DNA from 4 places in the Pseudomonas sp. JZ114 genome. Region 2 is predicted to be linked to each of the others. Evidence: predicted binding sites of a transcription regulator. Region 2 holds the regulator's gene; each other region holds the start of a gene.

Region 1 (7,204 bases), 630 kb from region 2:
CGGCAAACCTATCCTTCCCCTAATTAACGAATCTGAATGATCGTCTGGGAAATGGCGTTCTCAGTTTCGATGGTCTTGGCGTTAGCCTGATAGTTGCGCTGAGCAACGATCAGGTCTACCAGCTGCGCCGTCAGATCCACGTTGGAATCCTCCAGTGCGCCGGACTCGATCGTACCAATCACACCTGAACCCGGAGTACCACGAACGGGCTCGCCGGACGCAACGGTCTGGATCCAATTAGTGTTGCCTACCGGACGCAGGCCCTGCATGTTGGCGAAGGTAGCCAGAACAGTCTGACCAATGTTTTTCGACTGGCCATTGGTGTAGTTGGCGAACAACGTGCCGCTGGCATCTACGGAAAGACCTGACAGCTGACCCGTGGTATAGCCATCCTGGGTTACCTTGGTAACCGCAGAGCTGCTGTTAGTCTGGGTGACTTTGGTGATATCCAGGGTAACGCCAGCACCGTTGGCAGCCGCGCCATTGGCACCCCAAACGACCGGATCAGCCTTGCTGTCTTTAACAGCAGCAGGCACCCAATTATTCATGGTCAGCACATTGTTTGCGTCAACCTGAAAGTCATTCGACGCAATTGAGCTCATGCGACCGGCAGCGTCAAAATTCACGTTCGCTGAATACGGTGTGGTTGAAGTCGGATCTGCAGGGTTACGACCGTCAACCGTTACATACATGGTCCACTGGTTTGTATCGTTCTTGACGAAGTACTGCATCATGTTGTGCTCGTTGCCTTGAGTATCGAACACACTGACTGAGGTAGACCAGTTGTAGCTAGAAGCTAGATTAGGATCGAATGTAGTGGACGTCGGTACCGTAGAGCTTGAGTTCAAGGTCAGTGTCTGTGCTACGGCAGTCGTGGCCTTAGGCAGCTGATTGGTCGTATCGACCACAAGGTCAGTCACCGCGCCGGGCACAATATTGCCATCGACATCTGCGCGATAGCCCTGGAGACGGTTGCCCGAGTTGTCAACGATATAGCCTTCTTTATCCGTGCTGAACGTACCGTTACGGGTGTAGGTCTCCGTACCGTTGTTGCTCATGATGTAAAAGCCATTACCGTTAATGGCCATGTCCAGGCTATTGCCGGTCTTGCTGATTGTGCCCTGCGTGAACTGCTGGGAAATATTGGCAGTCAAGACGCCGCTGCCTGTGGTGTTATTGCCTACACCAAACATCGACGTTGCATAGATATCGGCAAATTCGGCACGGGATGCCTTGAAGCCGGTGCTGCCTACGTTGGCAATGTTATTACCGGTAACGTTCAGGTGAGTGCTTGCTGCTTTCAGACCGCTCAGACCAACATTGAATGACATAATTCTTTCCTCTGCCGGACTGCCGGCTTACTGACCAATCATCTGAACTTGCGACAGCGTCACGCTGCCCAGCCCAGCCAGGTTAAGTTGCATTTCACCGCCATCCTGTCCCAGCGTTACGCTATTGACGGTGGCCGGCAGATAAGTAGTCAGGGCTTGCCGCGTTTCATCGATATCGGCAGATGCCTTGAAGCTATAAATTCCCGCATCAACTTTATTACCTTTCGCATCTGTACCATCCCAGATGAAATCGGTAGTGCCTGCCTTGGCTACGCCCAGGTCGATGGTCTTGACCAGCGAACCTGCACTGTCGTACACGCCGACAGTGACATCCTTACCGGCCGCCGGCATGACCAGCGAGCCATTGAAACTTTTCGAGGTGTCCACCATGGACGACCCCGTTTGGGCGATCACGGAGCGTCCCACCAGTGACGACGCCTGCAGCGCTTGCGAAGACTGATAGGTACCTGCGATGCCGTTAACCGCAGAGTTCAGGTTCTGCAGGCTTTCAACACTACTGAACTGCGCCAACTGAGCAACGAACTCACTATTGTCCTGAGGGCTTAGCGGGTTCTGGTTGTTGAGCTGAGTGACCAGCAGCTGCAGAAAGTCATCCTTTCCCAGACTGCCTTTCTTATCGGTAGACGCAGTAGCATCCTTTGACGAAGTGCTCGTAAGACTTGTCAATGCCGATGCTGCAACGCCTGCGTTATTGGTATTCGTATTGATAGTGGACATGCGTGATCTCCGCTTACTGACCTAACGTCAAGACTTTCTGCATCATCTGCTTGGCAGTGTTCATGATGTCAGCGTTGGTCTGAAATGCACGGCTTGCCGAAATCATGTCCGCCATCTCTTCCACGACATTGACGTTCGGGTAGTACACATAACCGTCTTTATCAGCAGCCGGATGATTGGGCTCGTAACGGGCCTCAAGATTGCTTTGGTCTTCAACGATGCCCAGTACCTGCACACCCGTTCCAGCTTCGCCCTGCTCATCGAACAGAGAAGCGCTGCCACCGTTCTGCGCCTGGTTCAACATGGTTGCGAACACAGGGTGACGGGCACGGTAGGTCTCATCCACGCTGGACGAAACGGTCTCGGCGTTAGCAATGTTACTGGCGATGGTATTCAGGCGCGTGGTCTGTGCGCTCATACCTGTACCAGCAATGTTGAATACATTACTCAGGGACATGGTTACTCTCCACGAAGGGCAGACATGAGCCCTTTGAATTTGTTGTTAAGCAACGTGAAGCTGGCCTGGAACTGCACAGAGTTTTCTGCGTAATTGGCTTGCTCTACTTGCTCATCTACAGTGTTCTGATCCAGCGAAGGCTGAGTGGGTATGCGATAGCGCATCGCAGCATCCGCTGACAGATCACCGAAACCTTCAGCCTCGATATGACGAGTGTTGGTCGTATCAAGGTTGAATTTGCTATGCGACGACTTGCTGGCTTGCTCTGCCAGAACGGCCGAGAAATCCAGATCGCGCGCCTTGTATCCAGGCGTGTCGGCGTTAGCAATGTTGTTGCCCAACACTTCGGCGCGTTGAGAACGGAAATTCAACGCCTGCTGATGGATACCCAATGCTTTATCGAAACTGATACTCATGGTCATGAACCTATTGCCAGAAGGGCTATCTCCCTTTAGCAATGCACATGCCAACTATTAAAACCCTTAAATATCAATGGCTTAAAAAAATAAGGCGCGCTACGGCGCCAAAAGCGGCAAGGTTTTTCCGTATTTGAAGGGGCAAGCGGCAAGGATGACGGCAAAACTTTGACAGGAAGGATGGCAAGACAGGAAAAGAAAAGGCCCGACATGTCGGGCCTTTGGCTTATTTCGCTTTGTAAATGATGCCAGGATTACACTGGACCATCTGATAGAGTTCCGGCAGCCCGTTCAAGGCTTCCGACGCCCCCAGGAACAGGTAGCCTCCCGGTTTGAGCGTGCCGTGAATACGCGTCAGGATATCTTTCTTCACATCAGCCGAGAAATAAATCAGCACGTTGCGGCAAAAGACCATGTCGAACTTGCCCAGGCTGGCATAACTGTCCAACAGATTGAGCGCTCTGAATTCAACGCGGCTTTTAATAGCGGGCTTTACTGACCACCGATTCGGCGGAACCACGTCAAAATTACGTTGCAGTCTTTCCTGGGAAAGGCCACGCCCGATTGCCAGTGAGTCATACTCACCCGATTTAGCCGCTGTCAAAATTACACCGGACAAATCTGTTGCCACGATCTGGACACCGCTGCGTAGTTGGCCTGGGCTGCTACGCTCAAACTCGTCTATGGTCATCGATAGCGAGTAAGGCTCCTGGCCCGACGAGCAGGCTGCCGACCAGATACGCAGTCGCTGTCCAGGGTTGGCTTTGGTCAACTCCGGTAACAGGCGATTCTTCAGAACCTCAAACGGGTAGGTATCACGAAACCATAGGGTTTCATTGGTCGTCATCGCATCGACGACCTTCTCCTTGAGTCCGCTGCGTGGCTGGGTCTGGATACGCTGCACCAGCTCTCCCAACGACTTGATTCCTTCCGCCTCCATCAGTTTGTTGAGGCGGCTGGAAACCAGATACTGTTTATTATCACCAAGCAGGATTCCACACGTCTTTTCAAGAAAGACACGGAACTGCATAAAATCTGCATTAACTGCTGACACTTCCGTTCTGCTCCTGAATCAGAAAAGAAGAGCGTTGATCATCTCAGCCTTCATCGGCTGCCTTGATACGCTCAATAACCCGGGACGCAAGATCATCGGGGCGGAATTTAGCGAGGAAATCATTAGCTCCAACCTTCTTAACCATAGCCTGGTTGAATACACCAGACAGCGAGGTATGAAGAAGGATATGGAGGTTGCTCATCCGGGGGTCGTTACGGATTTCTGCCGTCAAAGTATAGCCGTCCATTTCAGGCATCTCGATATCAGAGATCAGCATGAGCAACTCCCGCTCCGGCTTTTCACCATTATCGACCATGTCCTTCAGGAAATTCAGCGCCTGACGTCCGTCATTGAGCGCAGTTACTTCCACTCCAACGGTTCCCAGACAGCGGCTCACCTGCTTACGTGCCACAGACGAGTCATCGACGATCAGCACATGCTTGGTAACGGCTTTTGCCTGAACAACCGTGTCAATAACACCTTCCGAAATGGTTTCGACCGAAGGCGCTACTTCTGAAAGGATTTTTTCCACGTCGATAATTTCAACCAGCTGATTATCGACACGCGTAACAGCCGTCAGGTAATGATCACGACCGGTTCCCTTGGGTGGCGGTTGGATCATATCCCAGTTCATATTGATGATTCGCTCGACGGAGCGCACCAGGAAGCCCTGAACCTTGGTGTTGTATTCTGTGATGATGACGAAGCTGTTCGTCAGATCATCCAGACCACGGCGACCCGTTGCCAGCGCCAAGTCCATGATCGGAAAGGTGCCACCACGAATACTTGCAACGCCACGTACGACAGCACTGGATTTCGGCATCACGGTAAGTTTAGGGCACTGCAGCACTTCCCTTACCTTGAAGACGTTGATTCCATAAAGCTGCGGGCCGTCCAAACGGAACAACAGCAGTTCCAGCCGATTCTGCCCGACCAACTGAGTACGCTGGTTGACTGCATCTAATACGCCAGCCATTTGTGAACTCCTGAAAAGGCCGGCCTATCGGATGACAGAAGACGGCACAGGGATTGCTTAGGTAGGTTCATGAACCGCCGAAGACAGTTTCTCGACGCATGAACAGACGCCACATCTCATTACTGATAACGCTTGTAGGATTCTGCTCTGCAAACCAGACCTATGCAGCTGCCGAGCTAACCCTGCCTGAAGAACTTATCGGCGCGGCTCAAGGATTTCTTGAGGAGCGCGTTCAGGAATATTTGATCGAGAGTCATGCCGAGGGTCGACACGAGGTTCAGGTGAAAGACTTGGACCCACGTTTACGTCTGGCGGCTTGCGACCGACCGTTAACCGTTGCACAGCAGGGCCTTGAAGCACCGCTAGGCCGTGTTTCGGTACGTGTTCGATGCGAAGGAAGCACCCCTTGGACCGTCTACATTCCTGCGGAGGTTCGCCTGTATCGAAATGTCGTAGTCACTACCCGACCGTTGCTGCGCGATACGATTATAGATCCGCAAAATGTAGCTCTACTGGAGCGAGACGTCGGAAAATTGCCTCAAGGTTATCTCACCGATATCGATTTAATAATAGGCCAGAAACTCAAGCGGCAGGTAGTGGCAGATCAGATACTGGCTCCCTCCTTTCTCCAGGCAGCCGAAGTGGTGCGCAAGGGCGATCAGGTTGTCATTAGTGCGGGATCGGGAGGCTTTACTGTAAGAATGCAGGGAGAGGCGTTGGTTGATGGAGCCCAGGGAGAACAGATTCGCGTCAAGAATCTGAACTCCAAGCGCGTCATTAAAGCGCGTGTGACTGGCCCGGGAATGGTTGAGGTCGCCATGTAAACCAAACAGCCACCATGGCCTCTAACAGATGGTTTATACTGGCCCATTAGCTTTTTGCCAAACGGAGCACAAAATTTAGCCTAAAGTTTTTTTGGGCTAAGCCGAAAAGCTGGGCATGCGACCGAAACTGTCCGAGGTTCTCCATCATGGTTATTGATTTCAACAGAACGAACAGCACTTCCAGCACCGCCAGCACTAGCCGGACTACTGGACCTGCAGCGACCAATGCAACTAACAAAACCAGTGAAGTTGCCAAAGCAGCTGCCGTATCCCCAACCCAGCCAGCAGGCGAAAATGTAAAGCTGAGCGATGAAGCCCAAACGCTTCAGAAGGCTGTCGAAAAGATTCGCCAAGAGCCGGTGGTTGATAGCGAGCGTGTTAATCGCCTGAAGCAGGCCATTGCTGATGGCAGCTATAAAGTCGATAGCCAGCGCGTAGCTTCCAAACTGCTTGATTTTGAATCCCAGCGCTAAGCGACGCAGCGTTGGAAATATGACGCACGAGTGTAGATCGTATGCACAACGCCAGCTTGCTTGAGCTAACCCTTAGCGATTTGAACATCGCTACAAGGTTACTGGAACTGATCGAGTTAGAACACGAAGCCCTGGTAAATCGCAAGTTCGATTTGCTTGGCCTGCTGCTGGATGAAAAGCAGCCACTCCTGGTTCAACTGGATCAGCATAATCACTTGCGCTCTGCACAATTGCAGCGCCTGGGGTTACCCTTGAGCCGTGAAGGCCTGTTAGCCTATGCCGAACGCTTCGAGCAGGACGATCAGTTGATCGAGGCGGCAGACCAGCTCACGACCGTTATTGAGCAGTGCAAGGAAACCAACAACCGGAATGGCCAGATCATCAAGGCCAACCAGTATACTGTGGCCAGCATGCTCGAAATTTTGCAGGGTCCTCCTGTGCCCAGTCTGTACAACAGACGCGGCCATCTGCCCCGCTCGAGTTACCAACGCCCGTTAAGTCAGGTATGAATTGTTGAAACAATGGCTGGGATTAAACGATCCCGGCCATTCTTTATTTATTTGTCAAGAAATGGAGACAGGGCGTGTCCAACGCATTTAATGATGTGCAGGGTCCTCAGCCACCCAAGCTGCTCAAGACACCTATTGAGATAGCTGCATACCTAAAACCGTTGGTGGAAACCCGTAGTCCACTCCGCATAACCTTTCTGGAACGTAACAGACAGTTCCAGAGCTTTCTGATCGACATCAATACCGAACAAGGCTTGATCGCGCTGGATGAACTCATCCCTACCGAGGGGGAACGACTACTGCTTCAGGGAGAGCGTTTTCGCATCGACAGCTCCCATGAAGGCGTGCAAATCACTTGGGAGTATGACGTTCCAGGCAATTTGAGCGAGCTGAACGACAGCCGCTGCTACTGGTTTCCACTCCCGA
Region 2 (7,204 bases):
GGCAATAAGATTGCGGCCACGCTGGCAAGCACAGGCACACCCGCGTTTTTCGTCCATCCCGCCGAAGCAAGCCACGGCGACATGGGGATGATTACCCAGGCGGACATTGTGCTGGCCCTGTCCAACTCCGGCTCTACCCCTGAAATAGTGACGCTCCTGCCACTTATCAAGCGACTGGGAATCACGTTGATCAGTATGACAGGCAATCCCCAGTCACCTCTGGCCCAGGCAGCTACTGTCAACCTGGACGCAGGCGTTGCCAAGGAAGCCTGCCCGCTGAATCTTGCACCGACCTCCTCCACCACTGCCAGTCTGGTTCTGGGGGATGCGCTTGCCATTGCCTTGCTCGATGCACGAGGCTTCACGGCTGAAGATTTTGCCTTTTCTCACCCCGGCGGCGCTCTGGGCCGACGCCTACTTCTCAAGGTCGAGCATGTCATGCATAGCGGGAAGGAATTACCTCAAGTGCCGCGAGGCACTTCGCTTAGCGGTGCATTACTTGAGATGTCCCAAAAAGGGCTTGGCATGACCGTCGTCACGGAGCCTGATGGCCGACTGGCAGGTATTTTTACTGATGGGGACCTTCGGCGTGCGCTTGATCGCGGAATTGACGTACGCTCAACGACCATAGACCACGTCATGACGGAGCATGGTCGTACGGCACGCCCACAGATGCTGGCAGCAGAGGCATTGAAAGTCATGGAAGATCACAAGATTAGCGCCTTGGTTGTGGTCGACGAGAAAGATTACCCTCTGGGGGCACTGAACATGCACGACCTGCTTCGCGCAGGCGTCATGTGAATGCAGCTCATATCGAGAGACAGCCCATCATTGCTGCTGTATGGCAGTGATGGCACTCATAAATGCTTTACGCCTCAAATGGTACAAAGCCTTTGCCGTGCTTTATGCCGCCGTTTGACTACAATGCTTTTGCAGGCCTTTTGTCATGTTCCGTACACTGCGTAAACCTGTACTTTATGTCCTGATTGCCCTGGCGCTGGTCGCTATCGGTTACTGGAACCTCTTGCCGCAACGGTTTATCGATGACCCGGCAGGCAATGCCCAGACCGATAATGCCATTGATGCCTATGCAACAAATGTCAAAACGATCCAGTACCGTGCCGATGGAAAGGTACAATACGAGATGACAGCCGAACGGCTTGATCACGTTCAGGCCACCGATGTCACACTGGTTTCGAAACCCGATATGCTGGCATACCGCGGTACTGACCTGCCCTGGCATGTTCGCAGCGCAAGGGCCGAGGTGGCGCCAAAAGGTACACAGGCTGAGTTGATCGATGATGTAAGGGTCGAGCGTACAGACGAAAAGGGCCGCCCTATCGTGATGACGACGACGCGAATGACTGTTTTTCCTGACAAAAATTATGCGCAGACTGAGCAAGCCGTTAAGATTGAGGCCGCTAATAGCGTGACCACAGCGAAAGGCATGAAAGCGTACCTGAATGACGGCAGAATGCTCCTGCTGTCCAATGTAAGAGGCCAGCATGAGGTTCGTTAAATCTCTACCCCTTCTTTTAACCCTGGGCGCTACGTTCGGAAGCGTTAACGCCTGGGCTCTGCCTTCTGACCGCAACCAGCCTATCCGGGTACAGGCCGACAGCGCCGAACTCGATGACAAGCAGAACGTAGCGGTTTATCGAGGCGACGTCATCATTACCCAAGGCACGATGAAGATCACGGGTAACACCGTGACCATCACCCAGGACAACAACGGCAACATCAAGGTTGCAACTGCCGTTGGCAAGCCGGCTCACTATGAGCAGAAGCCATCTGCGGACAAAGATACGGTGAAGGCTTACGGCCTGACTATCCAGTACTATGCGGATGAAAACCGAATCGTACTGATCGACCAGGCACGCGTTGAACAGCAAGGCAATACGTTCGAAGGCGAAAAGATCGTTTACGACACCCAGCGCCAGATCGTGAATGCTGGCCGTGCAAACGGTAACAAGATCACCACACCAAGACCGCGTATCGACATGGTCATCCAGCCCAAGAACAAAGACCAGCAGCCGGGGCAAGCTCAATGACAGTACTGCTCAAAGCCCAGCATCTGGCCAAGAGCTATAAGGGTCGCCAAGTGGTCCGGGATGTCAGCCTGACCATCGAAAGCGGCCAGATCGTGGGACTGCTCGGACCTAACGGTGCGGGCAAGACGACATGCTTTTATATGATCGTAGGGTTGGTCAACGCCGATCATGGCCGTGTACTGATCGATAACCAGGATGTCACCAACCTGCCTATGCACGGCAGAGCGCAGGCAGGTATCGGTTATCTCCCCCAGGAAGCATCGATATTCCGCAAGCTGACCGTGGCCAACAACATCATGGCCATCCTTGAAACACGCAAGGACCTGGACCGAAACGGACGCACCCAGGCGCTCGAGTCGCTGCTTCAAGAATTTCACATCACCCATATTCGTGACAACCTAGGCATGAGCCTGTCGGGTGGGGAACGTCGTCGCGTCGAGATTGCTCGCGCCCTAGCCACGGCGCCCAAGTTCATTCTGCTGGATGAGCCCTTTGCCGGTGTCGACCCTATTTCAGTGGGTGATATCAAGCAAATCATTCGCCACTTGAAAGCCAAAGGCATTGGCGTTTTGATCACGGATCACAATGTTCGGGAAACCCTCACAATCTGTGAGATGGCTTATATTGTGAATGACGGACAGCTGATTGCTGAAGGCGATGCCGAAAGCGTGCTGGCCAACGACCTGGTTAAGGAAGTTTATCTGGGGCACGAATTCCGCCTCTAGGCAAAAGGGTAAAAACCAGGCATATAATTTGCTCATCCCTACCAAATTATCTGGTGGGCTCCGTGGCGCAGTTCGCGTCTGTAGATTAAGGTGCTAAGCCCGCAGCCATGAAACCATCGTTAGTTTTAAAGATGGGCCAGCAGCTGACCATGACTCCTCAGCTGCAACAGGCCATTCGATTGCTTCAACTTTCGACGCTTGATCTCCAGCAGGAAATTCAGGAAGCCCTGGAATCCAACCCCATGCTCGAGCGGCAAGAAGAAGGCGATGATTTTGATCACAGCGACCCGCTTGCCGATGGCGAGGAGCTATCGAATCCTGGTAGCCAGGAGGTTACGTTCAAGGATACGGCTCCCTCGATAGAGACCTCTGAGTCGGACGAGTCCGAATGGAGTGACCGTATCCCCAATGAGCTTCCCGTCGATACCGCCTGGGAAGATATCTATCAGACAAGCGCGAGCAGCCTTCCGAGCTCTGACGACGATGAATGGGATTTCACATCCAGAACATCGACAGGTGAAAGTCTGCAGAGCCATCTTCTCTGGCAACTGAATCTGGCCCCGATGTCGGACGTGGATCGCATGGTCGCCATGTCGATCATCGACGGCATCAATAATGATGGCTACCTCGAAGAATCACTCGAAGACATACACGCCTCGCTAGATCCTGAGCTTGAGGTAGAGATTGATGAAGTCGAAGTAGTTTTACGCCGTGTTCAACAGTTCGAACCGGCAGGCGTAGGCGCACGTAATCTCAAGGAATGCCTGCTGCTGCAACTCAATCAGCTTCCAGGCAAAACACCACGGCTGGCGGAAGCCAAGCGCTTGGTCACAGATTATCTGGACGTCCTAGGCAGCCGTGATTACAGCCAGCTCATGCGCCGCATGAAGATCAAGGAAGATGAGTTACGCGACGTAATCGAGCTGATTCAAAGCCTGCACCCCCGACCAGGCTCCCAGATCGAATCAGGTGAAGCCGAGTACGTGGTTCCTGATGTCATCGTGCGCAAACACAATGACCGTTGGCTGGTTGAGCTGAACCAGGAGGCGGTGCCGCGGCTACGCGTAAACTCACAATATGCCGGTTTCGTGAAACGTGCCGACAGCAGTGCAGATAACACTTTCATGCGTAACCAGTTGCAGGAAGCTCGCTGGTTCATCAAGAGTCTGCAGAGCCGTAACGAGACCCTGATGAAGGTTGCGACGCAAATCGTCGAGCATCAGCGTGGCTTTCTAGAGTATGGCGAAGAAGCCATGAAACCACTCGTACTTCACGATATTGCCGAGGCGGTTGGCATGCACGAGTCCACAATTTCTCGTGTGACCACCCAAAAGTATATGCACACGCCTCGTGGCATATACGAATTGAAATACTTCTTCTCCAGTCACGTAAGCACGGCTGAGGGCGGTGAATGCTCGTCGACCGCCATTCGCGCCATCATCAAAAAACTTGTTGCCGCCGAAAATGCAAAAAAGCCATTGAGCGACAGCAAGATCGCTGGTTTACTGGAGTCACAAGGCATACAGGTCGCGCGTCGGACTGTAGCCAAATACCGTGAGTCGCTGGGCATTGCTCCATCGAGTGAACGGAAAAGGCTGGTCTAGACTTAGGCGGCTCGCCACGAGCGGACTGCGAGCGCGGGGAAAAGAGGCGCTTATCGCTCAACAGTGTTTCTTCGGCAGGCCTAATGCCTGCCTGTTACACCACGGCAATAAGGAGAACGCGGTATGCAAGTCAACATCAGTGGGCATCAACTGGATGTTACCGACTCCCTTCGCAGCTACGTTGGAGAAAAGCTCGCCCGACTTGAACGCCACTTCGATCGCATTACCAGTGCTCAGGTAATCATGCAGGTCGATAAACTGAAACAGAAAGTTGAAGCCACCTTGCATGTTGCAGGTGCGTCTGTCGTTGCAAATGCCGAACATGAAGACATGTACGCTGCCATCGACCTTCTCACCGATAAACTCGACCGCCAGTTGATCAAACACAAAGAGAAACAGCTCGAGAGGCAGCAAGGGTTGGGCGTCCGTTGAGACTTAACATCACCCTATGATTCGATTAGAAACCATTCTGACCCCTGGCCGCTCACACGTGAGCGTGCCAGGGGTCAGTAAAGAAAGCGTGCTTCAGCAGATCTCTGAAATTGCTGCGACTGACTTGCCAGGGCAAGACGCTCACTCAATTTTCGAAAGCCTCATGGCCCGAGAAAAGTTAGGGTCGACCGGTTTCGGCAATGGAATAGCTATTCCTCACTGCCGCCTGAGTGGCTCCAAGGAGCCTATTAGTGTGCTGTGCCACCTGCAAACACCGGTAGACTTCGACTCACTCGACGGAGCGCCAGTAGACCTTATTTTCGTCCTGCTCGTACCCGAAGCCGCTACCGAGCAGCATCTGGAGTTGTTGCGCCAGATTGCAGCCATGCTGGATAAGGCTGAAATCCGCGACCGACTGCGCCATGCAACTACTAGCAATGGGCTCTATCAAATAGTTATCGACGCCCAAAGCGGTCATTAACATGCATCTGATTATCGTCAGTGGACGCTCCGGATCTGGCAAAAGCACAGCACTAGATGTGCTGGAAGACAACGGCTTTTATTGCATCGATAATCTACCTGCCGGTCTTTTACCGGACCTGTCCGAGCGCGCCCTGACTGAATCCGAAGGGGCTCAGTCTCAGATAGCCCTGTCTATCGACGCCCGCAACCTGCCTAGCCAGCTACAACGCTTTCCCGAGCTGCTTGAGCAAGTCAGATCACGCCATATCCGTTGCGATGTGCTGTATCTGGATGCAGATGATCAGACACTGCTCAAACGGTTCTCGGAAACCCGCCGTCGTCATCCGCTTACGAGCGAGTATCGTTCGCTGGCTGAAGCCATCGAGGATGAGCGTCAGCTGCTGATGCCTATTGCCGATCTGGCTGACCTGAAGATCGACACCACTCATCTGAATCTCTATCAGCTCAAGGACATGATCAAGCTACGCTTGCTCAATGCACCCGAGCCTGGCACTGCGTTTCTAATCGAGTCGTTCGGTTTCAAACGGGGCCTCCCGGTTGACGCAGATATGGTTTTCGATATCCGCTTCCTGCCCAATCCCTATTGGAAAGCAGAGCTCAGGGAGCTTTCAGGTCTAGATCAACCCGTGATCGAGTATCTGGAGGAGCAAACCGAGGTCGAAGAGCTCTACCAAGACATCTATAATTACCTGTCTAAATGGCTGCCCAATTTCGCCGCTAACAATCGCTCTTATGTAACGATTGCGATTGGCTGTACGGGAGGCCACCACCGCTCGGTTTACATTGCCCAGCGACTGGGAACAGCTCTCAAATCAAAACTGAAAAAAGTCCAGATTCGCCACCGCGACCTACCTGGACAATAGCGATTAAGGACACTCAACGTAATGCCCGCCCAAGAAATCACCATCATCAATAAGCTAGGGCTGCATGCACGCGCAGCGGCCAAGTTCGTCGGTGTGGCTGGGCGCTTTCCTTGCGAAGTCAGAGTCGGTAGAAGCCCTGAAAGCACAATCGATGGGAAAAGCATCATGTCTGTCATGATGCTGGCTGCCGGCAAAGGCACGATGCTTCACTTGGCAACGGAAGGCGAACAGAGCGAAGAAGCCTTGCAGGCATTGATTGAATTGATCAACAACCGGTTCGACGAAGGCGAATGATCGCCCACGCTCCCCTACCCTAACGCGGTATCCATTACCATCATCAGACAAAAACCAATGCCGAGCCCGACGGTGGCAGCACTGCGGTGACCCTTTTTAAGGTGCGCCTCAGGAATGACTTCGTGGGTTACGGCAAACAGCATGGCACCTGCTGCCAGCGACAGCCCCCAGGGCAGCATCATCTGACTGAAATTGACCAGCCAGGCGCTAATGACTGCGAAAAGCGGCTCAACCAGCCCTGAGGCTGCGCCAATGCCCACCGCTTTATATCGGTTTACGCCCGCTCCAGCCAACACCAGCGCAATCACCATCCCTTCCGGAAAGTCCTGCAGGGCGATCCCAAGCGCCAGGCTCTCTGCCCCGTCAACAGCACCACCTGCGGCTACACCGACAGCCATCCCTTCGGGAATGTTATGAAGAATAATGGCTGCAACGAACAGTAGGATTCGCGGCTCTACGGCGGAAATAGAATCACGCTGCTCTAACTCCTGCTCCGGCATGACACGTTCCAACCCTAGCATGCCAAGAACGCCTAGCATGATTCCACAGCTGACTACCGCTCCACTGCCCCACTTGGAATACCCTAGCGAGCCCCCTGCATCCAATGCAGGCAATAAAAGAGAAAAGGCAGTAGCCGCAAGCATGACGCCTGCACCAAAGCCCAACATGATATTGGACAGACGCTCAGAAATACGAGAAACGGCAAGTACGGGGAGCGCACCGAGCGCAGTGCCTAGCGCACAGAGCATGCC
Region 3 (7,204 bases), 1.7 Mb from region 2:
GGGACCTTCGATGACCCGGGCGCCCAGTTGAGGGATATCGGTCAATGCGCAGATGTTCAGCCAGTTCATGAGGTAATCCTGTTCAAGTCGCGTAAAAGGGATACGCGATGGGCCGCTCCGTAGGAGGGTGGTGAGCGAAGCGATACCCATCGATCAAGAGACGTCTATAGCGCCGCCACCGGAATCCGTTCGAATTCCTTCTTGAGCGCCGTCTGTTCGATGCGCGCCTTCCAGGGGTCCTGTTCCAGCGACAGGGCGAACATCAGCTGCTGATAGAGGCCTTTGCGCCGCTCGGCATCGTCCAGAATGGCAGTCTTGATGTGCTCAAGGCCCACGCGCTGCATGTAGTGCACGGTCCGTTCGAGGTAGAAGGCCTCCTGGCGGTACAGCTCGATAAAGGCCAGGCTGTACTCCATGACCTCTTCAGCCGTTTTCACCTTGGTAAAGAATTCGCCAGCTTCGGTCTTGATGCCGCCATTACCACCGATATACAGCTCCCAGCCGGAGTCCACACCAATGATGCCCACGTCCTTGATACCGGATTCGGCGCAGTTGCGCGGGCACCCGGAGACGGCCAGCTTGACCTTGTGCGGTGACCACATGCCGAACAGGGCATGTTCCAGATCAATTCCCATCTGGGTCGAGTTCTGGGTGCCAAAGCGGCAGAACTCGCTGCCCACGCAAGTCTTCACGGTGCGGATGGATTTGCCATAGGCATGGCCGCACGGCATGTCCAGATCCTTCCAGACCCCGGGCAAATCCTGCTTCTTGATACCCAGCAGGTCGATGCGCTGGCCTCCGGTGACTTTCACCATGGGCACCTTGTATTTGTCGGCCACGTCCGCAATACGACGCAGTTCCGCTGCGCTGGTTACGCCGCCCCACATACGGGGAATAACCGAATAGGTGCCGTCTTTCTGAATGTTGGCGTGTGCGCGTTCGTTGATGAAGCGGGACTGCGGATCGTCCTTGGCTTCGCTCGGCCACGTGGAGATCAGGTAGTAATTGAGTGCCGGGCGGCAGGTGGCGCAGCCATTAGGCGTTTTCCAGCCCAGGGCCGTCATGGCTTCGGGAATGGTCGTCAGGTGCTGCTCACGGATGGCCTGACGAACGAAGCCATGGGTATGGTCAGTGCAGTTACATACCGGTTTTTCGCTCTTGGGCTTTACATCGGCCGCACCGCCCACCGTATTGATCAGGATCTGCTCCACCAGACCGGTGCAGGAGCCGCAGGAACTGGCCGCCTTGGTGTGCTTTTTCACCTCATCCACGGAGAGCAGGTTGTTTTCAGTGATGGCCTTGACGATAGTGCCCTTGCAGACGCCGTTGCATCCGCAGACCTCCATTTCGTCGCTCATCAGCATGGCCTTGTCCTGCCCCTGATGGCCCGCATCGCCTATGGCATGCTCGCCAAACATGAGCAGGTCACGGATTTCGCTAACGTTGTGATTCTCACGAATCTGGCGGAAGTACCAGCCGCCATCTGCCGTATCGCCGTACAGGCACGCGCCGACGAGAATGTCGTCTCTTATCACCAGTTTCTTGTAGATACCGCCGATAGGATCGGAGAGGGTGATCTCCTCACAGCCTTCACCGCCCATGAAGTCCCCGGCAGAAAACAGGTCGATGCCCGTAACCTTGAGTTTGGTAGACGTCACCGAGCCGTGATATTCGGCGGTGCCCTGAAGGGCCAGATGATTGGCACACACCTTGGCCTGTTCGAACAAGGGGGCTACCAGGCCATAGGCAATGCCTCGGTGCGCTGCGCATTCTCCTACGGCGAAGATGTCTGGATCTGAGGTGCGCATCGTATCGTCGACGGTCAGGCCGCGGTTACAGGTCAATCCGGCCGATTCGGCCAGCGTATAGTTGGGACGAATGCCGGCAGCCATCACGACCAGATCAGCAGGTATTTGATCACCATCGGCGAAACGAACGGCGCAGACACGACCGTTGCCGTCATCGAGCAGCTCGGCGGTCTGCTTGGGCAGCAGAAAGTTGAGGCCACGGCTTTCCAGGGCGGTCTGCAAAAGGTTGCCAGCCGTCTTGTCCAGCTGGCGCTCCATCAACCAGTCACCGATATGAACGACGGTGACATCCATGCCGCGTAGCTTGAGGCCGTTGGCCGCTTCCAGACCCAGGAGGCCACCGCCGATAACCACTGCGTGGCGATGCGTGGCTGCCGTATCGATCATGGCTTGGGTATCGGCAATGTCACGATAACCAATCACACCCTCCAGATCCTTGCCCGGAATGGGCAGAATGAAGGGGTTGGAGCCGGTGGCAATGATGAGTCGATCATACTCTGCCACGGTGCCGTCTTCGGCTATGACGCGGCGGTTCTGGCGATCGATTTCCGTAACCCTGCGATTGAGATGCAGCTCGATAGCGTGCTCGGCGTACCAGTTGAGATCGTTCAGGACGATCTCCTCAAAGGTCTGCTCGCCAGCCAGAACGGGGGATAGCAGGATGCGGTTGTAGTTCGGGTGTGGTTCTGCGCCAAAGACCGTTACGTCATACAGGTCAGGGGCGAGTTTGAACAGTTCTTCCAGGGTGCGTACCCCAGCCATGCCATTACCGATCAGTACCAGCTTGAGCTTTTTCATCAGGCGTCTCCGCAAGCTGCCCACCGGGCGTGCTTGAAATCGAGGCAACAAAAAAGGCGTCCCGCACATGAATGCGAGGACGCCTTTGTCCGGTCCCGTTATCGGCCTGCATAGGCCTGTCGGGGGAGCGCTGCCGTTCGCCGTTGAAGGCTGCGCTTGATGTCTGCCTAGAAACTAAGCAGGGGACGTGCCAAGAATGTAACTGCCTGACCGCGCTCTATTTTTTGTCAGGAGATCCTGATTATTCTGAGCTTTTGTGCACCACTTTGAAGCGCATTGCACACTATCCGTGCGAACTTTCCTTGATAGGCGTGACGTTCTGCGTACTGGACGTTGGCCGATCACTGACCCAATTAACCTTGGGGAAAATACGGTGGAAAGGTTTGGGCATAGGCTCGATGTGCTTTTCGCGATAGTTGTAAAAGACAAAACCGCACTTGGCGAGCGCAATGGTGGTGTCGGTATCCGGCCGAGTAATGCGGAAGATGATATCGCCCCCGTATTTATTGAAGTCCATGACCCCAATGTCAAATTGCAGCTTGTCCCTTGCAAAGGCTTCAGCCAGATAAACGGTCGCAAGATCCGTCACCATGGTACCAATGCCATCCTCGGCACCATCCCGGATACCGTAGTAAAACATGAAGCGTGTACGAGCTTCTGAAATCATGGAAATCATCGACTCGTTACTCAAGTGGCCACCGGCATTGATGTCGGTACTGCGGACCGTTTGATGGGTAGTAAAATAAAACTGGTCGCTTGGAAGATTGAGTTCGATGCGGGCCATGAGGAGCTCCCTATGATCTTCTTATTGAGGGTTATGCTTGGAGCTTAGCAAGCATGCCGTCTGGAATCACGGTTCCTTCTCTCTTTTACACCCTTGAGGGGCAGTTTGAGAAGCAATTAAGTGAAACGTTTTTACAAGGCTTTCTTCACGAAACGTTGACGAGCCCCTCACCACACTTTTGTCATCTTATTTCAAGAGTTGTACGAGATGCTGAAGTTGAGACCGGTTCGTCCCGAGTGGCTCACGCTGATCGTGAGTGCGGCTTTCCTGATTTTTTACAACGTCCCACTGTGGACTCACCTGTTCGACGTGGTGACACCTCTCGATATGAAAGGTGTGCTCACCTTGGGCGCAGTGGCTGTTCTGTTCTTGGCAGCGTTCAACCTGATTCTGACCTTTTTTGCCTTTCGCTGGGTTTTCAAGCCGCTGCTAAGTGTGCTCTTTCTGAGTGCCGCAGGGGTTGCCTATTTCATGAACCAGTACGGTGTCATGATCGATACCGAGATGCTCCGTAACACGCTGGAGACTGACACGGCTGAAGTGGTGGATCTGCTGTCATTCAAGCTGGCTGCCTATCTGCTTCTGCTCGGCGCGCTGCCGGTCTGGCTGCTCTGGAGGACACCGGTTCAGTATCGCCGGTGGCCGCGCGAGCTGTTGAACAAATCCATTGCCAGCGGCCTAACCGCCGCGGTTATAGTCGGCGTGGCCATGCTCAACTATCAAAGTCTGTCTTCCCTGTTCCGTAACCATCATGAGATCCATATGCAGCTGACGCCCAGCAATTCTGTGGGTGCCTTGATCAGCTATGTTCATGACGCGACGGCCAAACCCAAGGGTCCGCTGCGCGAGATCGGTACGGATGCTGTACGCCTGGCGCCCGTCAGCGCCGGTGCGCACAAGACATTGACTGTTCTGGTCGTTGGGGAAAGCGCACGTGCCGACAACTTTGGCCTGGATGGCTATGGCCGCGATACAACGCCCGAGCTGCGCCAGGAGGAGGGCGTGATCAGCTTTACCGATATGCATTCCTGCGGCACCGAGACGGCAGTATCCGTACCCTGCATGTTCTCCAATCTGACCCGCGCGCATTACAGTGACAGTGTGGCCAAAAGTCAGGAGAACCTGCTTGATGTGCTTAAGCGGGCTGGATATGACGTGATCTGGCGCGACAATCAGGCCGGCTGCAAGGAAACCTGTAACCGTGTGGCCTTCGAAAGCCTGACAAAGGCTCAGGACCCGGCATTCTGCAGCGATGGCGAGTGTCATGATGAAATCCTGCTCAAGGATATACAGGGCATCATCGATCACATGCAGCGCGACACCGTGCTGGTGCTCCACCAGATGGGCAGCCACGGCCCGGCCTACTTCAAACGCTACCCGGCGGCCTTCGAGCACTTCACCCCGGTATGCAAGAACAACGAGCTGAGCCAGTGCTCACGGGAAAGTATCGTGAATGGATATGACAACACCATTCGCTACACTGATCATGTCCTGGCGAGCCTGATCAATACCCTGCGTAACAACCAGGACAAGGTGAGTACCGCCATGTTCTACCTGTCCGATCATGGTGAGTCATTGGGTGAGTACAATGTATTTCTTCATGGCATGCCGTACGCCGTAGCGCCGGATCAGCAGAAGCATATCGCCAGCGTAGCGTGGTTTTCTCAGCCGTATCAGCAGTCGATGGGGATGAATAGCCAGTGTGTAGCGGTCCACCGGAATGACTCGCTCAGCCAGGACAACCTGTTCCATTCCATGTTGGGTCTCCTGCGTGTCCATACCCAGGTCTATAACGCAGAGCTGGATTTGTTTGCCAGCTGCCGTCAGCTCTCAGGGGCAACCGTGGCCAGTACGAGCCCGTCAACGCAACCGCCCGCGAACAAGCTCAACTGAAACAGGCGAGCTGGCCTTGGCTGGCTGGCTCGTCAGATCGATCAATGGCGATACAACCAGAGCAGCACAGCGGCGAGGTTGATCAGTAACGAAACGCAGGCCACTGTACGCCAGAATTTCAGTGGCTCGCGCTCTAGCAATGCCTTGGGCGGTAATACAGGTTGCCGCTCGCCTTGCTCCAAAAGTAATAAGGCTTCCTCTGCCGTCTCGAAACGCTGGGCTGGATCGACCGCTACACCGCGCAGTAACCAGTCGTTCAGCCAGAGCGGTACGTCGTGCCGATAGCGCAGCACACGTTCCGGCTGTTGAAAACGCGGTCGCTGGAAGGCCTCTATTTCTCCGTAGGGATAATGGCCTGTCAGCAGGTAATAGAGCGTAACGCCTACTGCAAAGAGATCCTGCTGCGGCCCTGGTGCGGCACCTTCGAACGTTTCGGGCGCCAGATAGCTGGGCGTACCCGGCACTGCGCCCTCGCATTCATGGGAAAGGCCAGGGCAATAGGCAAGGCCAAAGTCCAGTAGCCTGAGTTCGCCATCATTGCCCCGGTGCAGATTCTCGGGTTTGATATCCCGGTGCAGAATATTGCGCCGATGCAGTTGACCCAGAGCGCGCAAGAGGCGGGTTGCGGTATCCAGCCATTCGCCAAGCGGAAATGGACCGGCCTGTTTGAATTGGATAGCCAGCGTGCGGCCCGGGTATTCACGCTGTACGTAATACAGGTGCTGACGTTGAGGCAGTGGATGCAGTTCGACAAAAGCCCTTCCGGCGACCCGGCGCAGAAACCACTCCTCCATCAGGAGCGCCTGCATGGCCTGGGTATCACCTTGCTGACCTGGGGCGAGAGTCTTGAGCAGCCAGGGCCGCCCGGCGCTGTCACGCACGCGATACAGCCAGGACTGCTGAGAGATCGCCAGGCGTTGTTCGACCTGCCAGCCCTCGAACATCTGGCCCTCTTTGAGTCGTGGTGGAACAGGCCAGCCCGCTACCTCGGCGAGGGCATCCGCCAAGGGTTTGTCAGGCAGGGCGTCAACACGTAACAGTAATGCACTGGCATTGTCCTGACTGCCCGCCAAATGGGCTGCGTGGATCAAGGCATGGGCCACTGACATGGGGTTGGCTTCATCCAGCAATATACGTCGTATAGCCGCATCACCCAGGCAGGCCCAGACCCCATCACTGACCAGCAGGAAGCAATCACCGATTTGCAGATCACCTTCATGAAAGTCCACGATCAGATGAGCTTCCAGCCCCAGAGCACGTGTCAGAACATGTTGCATGCCGGGCTGTTGCCAGACGTGGTCTTCTGTCAGACAGGAGAGTGTCTGGCCTCTAAGGTGATAGGCCCGACAATCGCCTACATGGGCAAGGGTGTAGCGGTGCCCTCTGAGCACAAGGGCCGTCAGCGTCGTCAGTAACGGCTGGCCTTGGGCCCCGGCTTGTAGCCAGCGGTTCTGTGCCAGGAGCAGACGATCCAGTGACTGTGCAATAGGCCAGGTTTCGGGCGTTGAGTAATAATCCATCGCCACCGCCTGTACGGTTGAGCGGGCAGCCAATCCGCCGTCGGCGCAGTGGCTTACTCCATCGGCCAGGGTAAACAGATGCCCCTTGCTGAGTGCCAGAGCGGGAGCCGGCGTGACGCTACGCAGGGCGTCCTGGTTTTCCGGTCGTGGACCGGTGGCCGTGGCTTCACCGATGCTCAAGGTAAGGGGCATGGATTCGGTCAGGAAGTAGAGAGGTTTAGAAGCGAAATGCCCGTCGTTTGACGGGCGCTTCGAGTTAAACGCGTGCAGCAGACACGGCCGCCGATCCCCAGGTGGTTCTCCAACGCCGCTTCACACTCAGCAGACCAAACCAGGCCAGTACGCCCAGGCAGGCGAATAGCCAGAGGCCCAGCTGATAATCACCGGTGGATTGCTTGATG
Region 4 (7,204 bases), 850 kb from region 2:
GCCGATGCGGCGGTGCACGTAGGCGATAACCCTGTCGATGACATCCAGGGCGCTCAGCAGGCCGGGCTACGGGCCATCTGGTTCAACCCTACAGGCAAGCCCTGGTCCGGTGAAAATGCGCCGGATGCCGAGATCCGCAGCCTCAACGAGCTCCCCGTGGTATTGGAGCGCTGGAGCTAACCGACACGGTGGATCAGTCCTGATCGAACGACTGATCCATCACCAGTGCCGGTTGTTCGTGGCGTGGCGTGCCAACCGGTCGGGCCGGGTTGCCGACCACGGTGGTATGCGGTGCGACCGGCTTGAGCACGATGCTGCCCGCCCCAACTTTGGCTCCTTCGCCAATTTCGATGTTGCCCAGAATCTTCGCGCCGGCGCCGATCATCACGCCGCGTCGCACCTTGGGATGCCGGTCACCACACTCCTTGCCCGTCCCGCCGAGGGTGACCGCCTGCAGAATGGACACGTCATCCTCGACCACCGCCGTCTCGCCAATCACGATCCCGGTACCATGATCAAGCATGATGCCCTGCCCGATACGGCTGGCCGGATGGATGTCTACAGCCAGCATCTCGTTACAGCGAGCCTGTATATAAAGCGGCAGCATGCGGTTCCCGTCGAGCCAGAGCCGGTGTCCGAGGCGGTAGGCCTGGATCGCCAGGAAGCCCTTGGAAAACAGGAAAACCTCCAACGGGGTATCGAAGGCAGGATCGCGTGTAACAGTGGCCTCAAGGTCAGCCCAGGCGCTCTCGATCAGCGCAGGATGCTCCTGCTGCACGCTCACGAAACGCGCGTGCAGCGTCTGCCGTTGCACCGCATCGACGGTAAGCGTTCGGCTCAGGCGAAACGCCAGGGCACTCCCCAGCTCTTTCTGCTCCAGAATGGATTCGGTCAGCCAGGGCTCCAGGGCGCGCTCCTGGACAATGGTACTGGAGGCAAGGTCACGCAGGCTCTGCCAGCGCGCCTGAAGGGTTGGGGTTGAGGTCATCGGTATGAAGTCTTCCTGCAGATGGACTGCACAGGATAATGTCCACGCCAGAATCCGCCACCCATAAAAAACCCGCCATACAGGCGGGTTTTAAAATCATATCGGGCGGCTGCCGTACTTGCTGTCAGGCTTTTTAGGCGGGTCAGCAACAACATTCGCGTCGATCTCCTGCACTTTACCGCCACGGGCCAGAAACTCTTCCATGGCCTTGGCGAGCGCATCACGCTCCTTCTGCTTGGCCTCGATGGAGGGCAACTCCTCGGGCTCGGCTTCTTTTTTCTTCTTCCCTTTGCCTGCAGCAGGTTCTTCCGCCTCGGCACTGTCGTCGACTTCTACATCGGGCTCGTCTGCGGCCGCAGCAAAGTCCTCGGTATCGTCATCGTCAGTGGATTCGATATCGTCCTGTTCCAGCTCTTCATCACTCATAAAAAACCCTCGAAAACCAGGTTAGTTACTGACCAGCCGCGAGTTTGACGTGGCTGCTCAAGAAAAATTCATGCTGGCACACCCTGTAAGGTAGCCATTATCCGACGAGCGCCGCCATGGTCGCGGTGCTCACCCAGGTAAATCCCCTGCCACGTCCCTAGCGCCAGTCTTCCGGCCTGCACAGGTATGGTCAGGCTGCAGCCCAGAAGGCTGCTCTTGAAGTGTGCCGGTAGATCGTCCGGCCCTTCGTAATCGTGTTCGTACCCTGGCACGTTCTGCGGCACAAGCTGGTTGAAGAACCGCTCGAAATCGCGACGCACCGCACTGTCGGCATTTTCATTGATCGTCAATGAAGCCGACGTGTGCTGCAGCCACAGGTTCAGCAGCCCGATCTGACAGCTTTCCAGTTCGGGCAAGGCCGATTCCACCTCATCCGTGATGAGATGGAATCCACGGCTTCGGGCGCGCAGCGTGATCTGTCGCTGATGCCACATGGCGGACTCCTAGGCTTGCTGGGCGCGCATTCTAGCGCGGCTTTCGAAAAAACAAAGAGGCTCTTTAAAGCTGACGTTCAGACCGGGGCTGCGAGCGGGTGTTCCGGGCAATAACGCACGAAAAATGACTTTCTTTCGCGCATACGAAAAGAGCGCCCGAAGGCGCCCTTTTTTGACCGACAAACGGTAGCCGGCTCGCTATTACATATTGTAACCACGCTCGTTGTGCAGCGTCAGGTCCAGACCCACGGTCTCTTCCTCATCGCTGACACGCAGGCCCATGACCATGTCGATCACCTTCAGGATGACAAAGGTCAGGATGCCGGTATACACCAGTGTGAACAGCACGCCTTTGAGCTGAATCCACAGCTGGCCGCCAATATCGGTCACGGTGCCGAAGCCGCCCAGAGCCGGTGCTGCGAAGATACCGGTCAGCAGCGCGCCCACGATACCGCCGACGCCATGCACACCAAAGGCGTCCAGGGAATCGTCATACCCAATCTTGCGCTTGAGGCTGGTGGCGCAGAAGAAACAGATCACACCCGAGACCGCACCAATGATCAGCGCACCCATCGGGCCGACTGTACCGGCAGCCGGAGTAATGGCCACCAGACCGGCAACCACACCCGAGGCAATCCCCAGGGCGCTGGGCTTACCGTGGGTGATCCATTCAGCAAACATCCAGGCCAGAGCTGCCGAGGCGGTTGCGATCTGGGTAACCAGCATCGCCATGCCGGCAGTGCCGTTTGCCGCAACGGCGGAGCCTGCGTTGAAACCGAACCAGCCCACCCACAGCATGGCGGCGCCGACCAAGGTATACCCCAGGTTGTGCGGTGCCATCGGGGTGGTCGGATAGCCCTTGCGCTTGCCCAGCACCAGGGCAGCCACGAGACCAGCAATACCGGCGTTGATGTGAACCACGGTGCCGCCAGCAAAATCCAGCACGCCCCAATCCCACATCAGGCCACCGTCACCGCTCCACACCATGTGGGCGATCGGTGCATAGACCAGGGTGAACCACACACCGGTAAAGACCAGCATGGCAGAGAACTTCATGCGCTCGGCGAATGCACCCACGATCAGCGCCGGGGTGATGATCGCAAAGGTCATCTGAAAGGTGACGAAAATGCTTTCGGGGAACAGCGCAGCCGGTCCTGTCAGCCCATCATGGGTAATGGAACTCAGGAAGGCCTTGCCGAAACCGCCAATAAAGGAATTGAAATTGGTTACGCCTTTTTCCATGCCTGTGGTATCGAAGGCAAGGCTATAACCGTAGATCATCCAGAGAATACTGATCAGGCCGGTAATGGCGAAACACTGCATCATTACCGACAGGATGTTCTTGGCACGAACCATGCCGCCATAAAACAGCGCCAGACCCGGAATGGTCATGAAAAGCACGAGTGCTGTAGACACCAGCATCCATGCCGTATCGCCGCTATTCAACGTCGGCTCCGCCGCTGCTTCCTGAGCCATAGCAAGGCTCGGCATAGCGAGGGACAAAAGGGCTCCTAGCCCTGCGTACTTGCGCAGAGTCATGATGTTCTCCTGGGGCTTTGGGGGTATGGAGTACGGTGTTTTTTAAATAGCGTCGGTATCGGTTTCGCCGGTCCGGATGCGGATGGCTTGTTCCAGATTTACAACGAAAATCTTGCCGTCACCGATCTTGCCGGTGTTGGCTGCCTTGGTAATGGCCTCGATGACACGGTCGAGCTGGTCATCGGCAATGGCGACGTCGATCTTCACCTTTGGCAGGAAATCGACAACGTACTCGGCGCCACGGTATAGCTCCGTGTGCCCCTTCTGGCGACCGAAACCCTTGACCTCGGTGACGGTAATGCCTTGAACGCCGATCTCGGACAACGACTCGCGGACGTCGTCGAGCTTGAACGGCTTGATGATGGCGGTGACTAGTTTCATGAACTTCTCCCGAAAAGTGGACTTGCCCCAGGAACGAACCCCGTCTCAAGTCTAAGCGCAGTCTGTGGCTTTGTAACGTCGCCCCGCTCTAAAACGGTTCGCCGCCACCCTCGCCCGCCTACGAAGCAATCACCGCTTCGCTTCCGCATCCCTGGTGCGTGATGCCTCTGTCATAACGGCTAAAGCAGAAACCTTGCCATTTCGTGCAAAGCCGCATGGCGCAACGCCTCTATGCGCTTCGGTTGAATGAGATAGCGTCTATTTCACAGCAGATCGCACCATCTTGGCGCACAGCGCCCGGAAGAAGTGCCCAAAAAATGTGCAGATGCCCGGCATCCTGGCGCTGGAAAGGAGCGTGATACACTGGTCCGAACACTTTTTAATGGATGAAGCGTATGTTCCCACCCAAAGCGCTACTCGACTCCCTGACCCAACAAGCCAGCCGTCTATTTGGTGAAGGCTCGCCCCGTGCCGATATCGAAAACCAGTTCAAGGCGCTGATGCAGAGCGGATTCAGCAAGCTCGATCTGGTTAGCCGTGAAGAATTCGACACCCAGATGCTGGTCCTTGAACGCACCCGCGCTCGCCTTGAGGCCTTGGAAGCTCGCCTGGCCGAATTGGAAGGCCAGGGCAAAGAGCCTGTTGCTGCCGCCCAGCCTGCACAAGACACACCGACATCAGCCAAAATGGCTTTCCAGAACAACAAAACGGAACCCACCCCGCCGACCGCCGAATAACCCGGCCGGCGGGACACTGATCAAGGAGTGATCATGTCCCTCGCCATCGTTTGTAGCCGCGCCCAGGTGGGCGTGGAAGCCCCCTGCGTCACTGTAGAAGCGCATCTGGCCAACGGTCTGCCAGCATTAACCCTGGTCGGCCTGCCGGAAACCGCCGTCAAGGAGAGTAAGGATCGCGTGCGTAGCGCCATCCTCAATTCAGGCTTCGACTTTCCGGCACGCCGCATCACCCTAAATCTTGCTCCTGCCGACCTGCCCAAGGATGGTGGCCGCTTCGATCTGGCCATTGCTCTTGGCATTCTGGCGGCCAGTGCGCAGTTACCCGCGGATGCCCTGGCCGATATCGAATGCCTGGGTGAGCTGGCGCTCTCCGGTGCACTGCGCCCCGTCCAGGGCGTATTACCCGCAGCGCTTGCCGCACGGGAAGCCGGACGCACACTGATCGTGCCCCATGAAAACGCCGAGGAAGCCAGCCTGGCTGGCGGGCTTAAAGTCATCGCGGTGGGCCATCTGCTGGAGATCGCAGCGCACTTTACCGGGCAGACGCCCCTTACGCCGTACGAAGCCCAGGGGTTGAGACGGCAGGAGCAACCCTATCCCGACCTTGTTGACGTGCAGGGCCAAGTGGCTGCCAAACGCGCTCTGGTGGTTGCAGCGGCAGGCTCGCACAACCTCTTGCTGGCAGGCCCTCCTGGGACTGGAAAAACTCTGCTAGCCAGCCGGCTGCCCGGTCTGCTGCCGCCCCTGAATGAATTCGAAGCCCTGGAAGTGGCTGCAATTCATTCGGTTGCCAGCCACACGCCCATGGCTCACTGGCCGCAGCGGCCATTCCGGCAGCCGCATCACTCGGCCTCGGGCCCCGCCCTGGTGGGTGGCGGTAGTCGCCCTCGCCCGGGCGAGATCACTCTGGCGCATCAGGGCGTGCTGTTTCTGGACGAGCTGCCCGAATTTGACCGCAAGGTGCTGGAAGTCCTGCGCGAGCCGCTGGAAAGTGGCGAGATCGTGATTTCCCGTGCCCGGGACCGTGTCCGCTTTCCGGCCCGCTTCCAACTGGTCGCCGCCATGAACCCCTGCCCATGCGGCTATCTGGGTGATCCGGCCGGCCGCTGCCGTTGCTCGCCCGATCAGGTACAACGTTATCGTGGTAAACTTTCCGGTCCACTGCTGGACCGGATCGACATGCATATCACTGTCGCCCGGGAAAGTGTGCGTCTGGGCGGCCCTGACACCAAGAACGATTCCGGCCGCCTTACAACGCAACAGGCTGCCGAACAGGTCGCCGCCGCCCGTGAGCGGCAACTGGCTCGCCAAGGGGTGGCGAATGCCTTTCTGGATTTGCGTGCCTTGCACCAACACTGTGCATTGACGGCAGACGACCAGCGGTGGATCGAGAGCGCAGGTGAACGGCTGGGGCTGTCCCTGCGCGCCCTGCACCGAGTGATCAAGGTGGCACGTACGTTAGCCGATCTTGCAGCAGAGCCGCAGATTTTGCGGTCTCATCTGGCTGAAGCATTGCAGTACAGACCCGCGAGTGCCTGAGGTGACCTGAGCGACAACCACCTCGTGTTTCAATGCCGACCCTCGGAGCGGGTCGGCTAGGCACTCCTTTGCAGCCACCTTGGCGCCGACAGAAAAGGAGAAAGTGCCTGATGGCCACCGAAAGCCAATCACCACCTACCCGTACCCTCAATCCCCCGGTTTTCTGGGGCTCGACCTTGCTTATCCTTATCCTGGTCATCTATGCCAGTGCCTTTCACGAGAGCGCGCAAAGCGTCTTTGGTCTCATTCAGTCCTGGATTATTACGAACGTCAGCTGGTTCTACATTCTGGCGGTGGCGCTGATCCTCTTGACCGTAGTCTTTCTGGGCGTCAGCCGTTATGGCGACATCAAGCTCGGCCCGGACCACAGCGAGCCGGACTACAGCAGCACGACCTGGTTTGCCATGTTGTTTTCGGCGGGCATGGGGATCGGCCTGATGTTCTTTGGCGTGGCCGAGCCGGTCATGCACTTCCTGTCGCCGCCCACTGGCCAGTCTGGCACAGTGGACGCCGCCCGTGAGGCGTTGATCATCACCTTCTTCCACTGGGGCCTGCATGCCTGGGCCATCTACGCCATCGTGGCGCTGATCCTGGCGTACTTCAGCTTCCGTCACGGGCTGCCGCTAACGCTGCGCTCAGCGTTGTATCCCCTGATTGGTGAACGTATCTACGGGCCAATCGGCCATGCGGTGGATATTTTCGCCATCCTGGGTACCGTTCTAGGGGTGGCAACATCCCTGGGCTTTGGCGTCGCGCAGATCAATACCGGTCTCAACTACCTGTTTGGCCTGGAAGTGTCGGTACCGGTGCAGATCGGCCTGATCATTGCGACTACGGCCCTGGCGACCCTGTCGGTGGTTACCGGCCTGGACAAGGGGGTTCGTCGCCTGTCAGAGCTGAACCTGGGACTGGCCGTGCTGCTGCTCCTGATGGTGCTGGTCCTGGGGCCCACCGTGTTCATTCTGCAAACCTTTGTGCAGAACACCGGTGGCTACCTGACTGAGATTGTCAGCCGTACCTTTAACCTCTATGCCTATAAGCCCAACGATTGGATCGGCGGCTGGACGCTGTTCTACTGGGGCTGGTGGCTGGCATGGTCG

The links. The regulator sigma-54, encoded in region 2, starts transcription at its own class of promoters, with help from an activator protein. The targets are predictions, from matches to a motif close to ANTGGCATNNANNTTGCTNT.
Region 1: the regulator sigma-54 is predicted to act here: its motif matches at 2,978-2,997, upstream of flgB (flagellar basal body rod protein FlgB).
Region 3: the regulator sigma-54 is predicted to act here: its motif matches at 2,782-2,801, upstream of nirB (nitrite reductase large subunit NirB).
Region 4: the regulator sigma-54 is predicted to act here: its motif matches at 4,010-4,029, upstream of glnK (P-II family nitrogen regulator).

Annotation. Positions count from the first base shown of each region.
Region 1 covers NZ_CP069256.1:1,653,621-1,660,824, reverse strand. The annotation lists gene flgE (flagellar hook protein FlgE) at 24-1,331, opposite strand; gene JQR90_RS07790 (flagellar hook assembly protein FlgD) at 1,359-2,069, opposite strand; gene flgC (flagellar basal body rod protein FlgC) at 2,083-2,526, opposite strand; gene flgB (flagellar basal body rod protein FlgB) at 2,529-2,942, opposite strand; gene cheR (protein-glutamate O-methyltransferase CheR) at 3,169-3,996, opposite strand; gene JQR90_RS07770 (chemotaxis protein CheV) at 4,040-4,972, opposite strand; gene flgA (flagellar basal body P-ring formation chaperone FlgA) at 5,071-5,796, shown strand; gene flgM (flagellar biosynthesis anti-sigma factor FlgM) at 5,943-6,269, shown strand; gene JQR90_RS07755 (flagella synthesis protein FlgN) at 6,311-6,778, shown strand; gene JQR90_RS07750 (flagellar brake protein) at 6,853-7,204, shown strand, end outside.
Region 2 covers NZ_CP069256.1:1,028,376-1,035,579, reverse strand. The annotation lists gene JQR90_RS04810 (KpsF/GutQ family sugar-phosphate isomerase) at 1-801, shown strand, start outside; gene lptC (LPS export ABC transporter periplasmic protein LptC) at 947-1,519, shown strand; gene lptA (lipopolysaccharide transport periplasmic protein LptA) at 1,506-2,051, shown strand; gene lptB (LPS export ABC transporter ATP-binding protein) at 2,048-2,776, shown strand; gene JQR90_RS04790 (RNA polymerase factor sigma-54) at 2,884-4,380, shown strand; gene hpf (ribosome hibernation-promoting factor, HPF/YfiA family) at 4,504-4,812, shown strand; gene ptsN (PTS IIA-like nitrogen regulatory protein PtsN) at 4,829-5,293, shown strand; gene rapZ (RNase adapter RapZ) at 5,295-6,158, shown strand; gene JQR90_RS04770 (HPr family phosphocarrier protein) at 6,180-6,452, shown strand; gene JQR90_RS04765 (ZIP family metal transporter) at 6,467-7,204, opposite strand, start outside.
Region 3 covers NZ_CP069256.1:2,696,245-2,703,448, reverse strand. The annotation lists gene nirD (nitrite reductase small subunit NirD) at 1-69, opposite strand, end outside; gene nirB (nitrite reductase large subunit NirB) at 165-2,606, opposite strand; gene JQR90_RS12635 (thioesterase family protein) at 2,890-3,390, opposite strand; gene JQR90_RS12630 (phosphoethanolamine transferase) at 3,598-5,283, shown strand; gene JQR90_RS12625 (bifunctional protein-serine/threonine kinase/phosphatase) at 5,325-6,995, opposite strand; gene JQR90_RS12620 (nitrate/nitrite transporter) at 7,060-7,204, opposite strand, start outside.
Region 4 covers NZ_CP069256.1:180,309-187,512, reverse strand. The annotation lists gene JQR90_RS00890 (HAD family hydrolase) at 1-180, shown strand, start outside; gene cysE (serine O-acetyltransferase) at 194-988, opposite strand; gene sutA (transcriptional regulator SutA) at 1,085-1,414, opposite strand; gene JQR90_RS00875 (secondary thiamine-phosphate synthase enzyme YjbQ) at 1,483-1,908, opposite strand; gene JQR90_RS00870 (ammonium transporter) at 2,110-3,447, opposite strand; gene glnK (P-II family nitrogen regulator) at 3,490-3,828, opposite strand; partial or broken gene JQR90_RS00860 (accessory factor UbiK family protein) at 4,224-4,469, shown strand; gene JQR90_RS00855 (YifB family Mg chelatase-like AAA ATPase) at 4,599-6,104, shown strand; gene JQR90_RS00850 (BCCT family transporter) at 6,215-7,204, shown strand, end outside.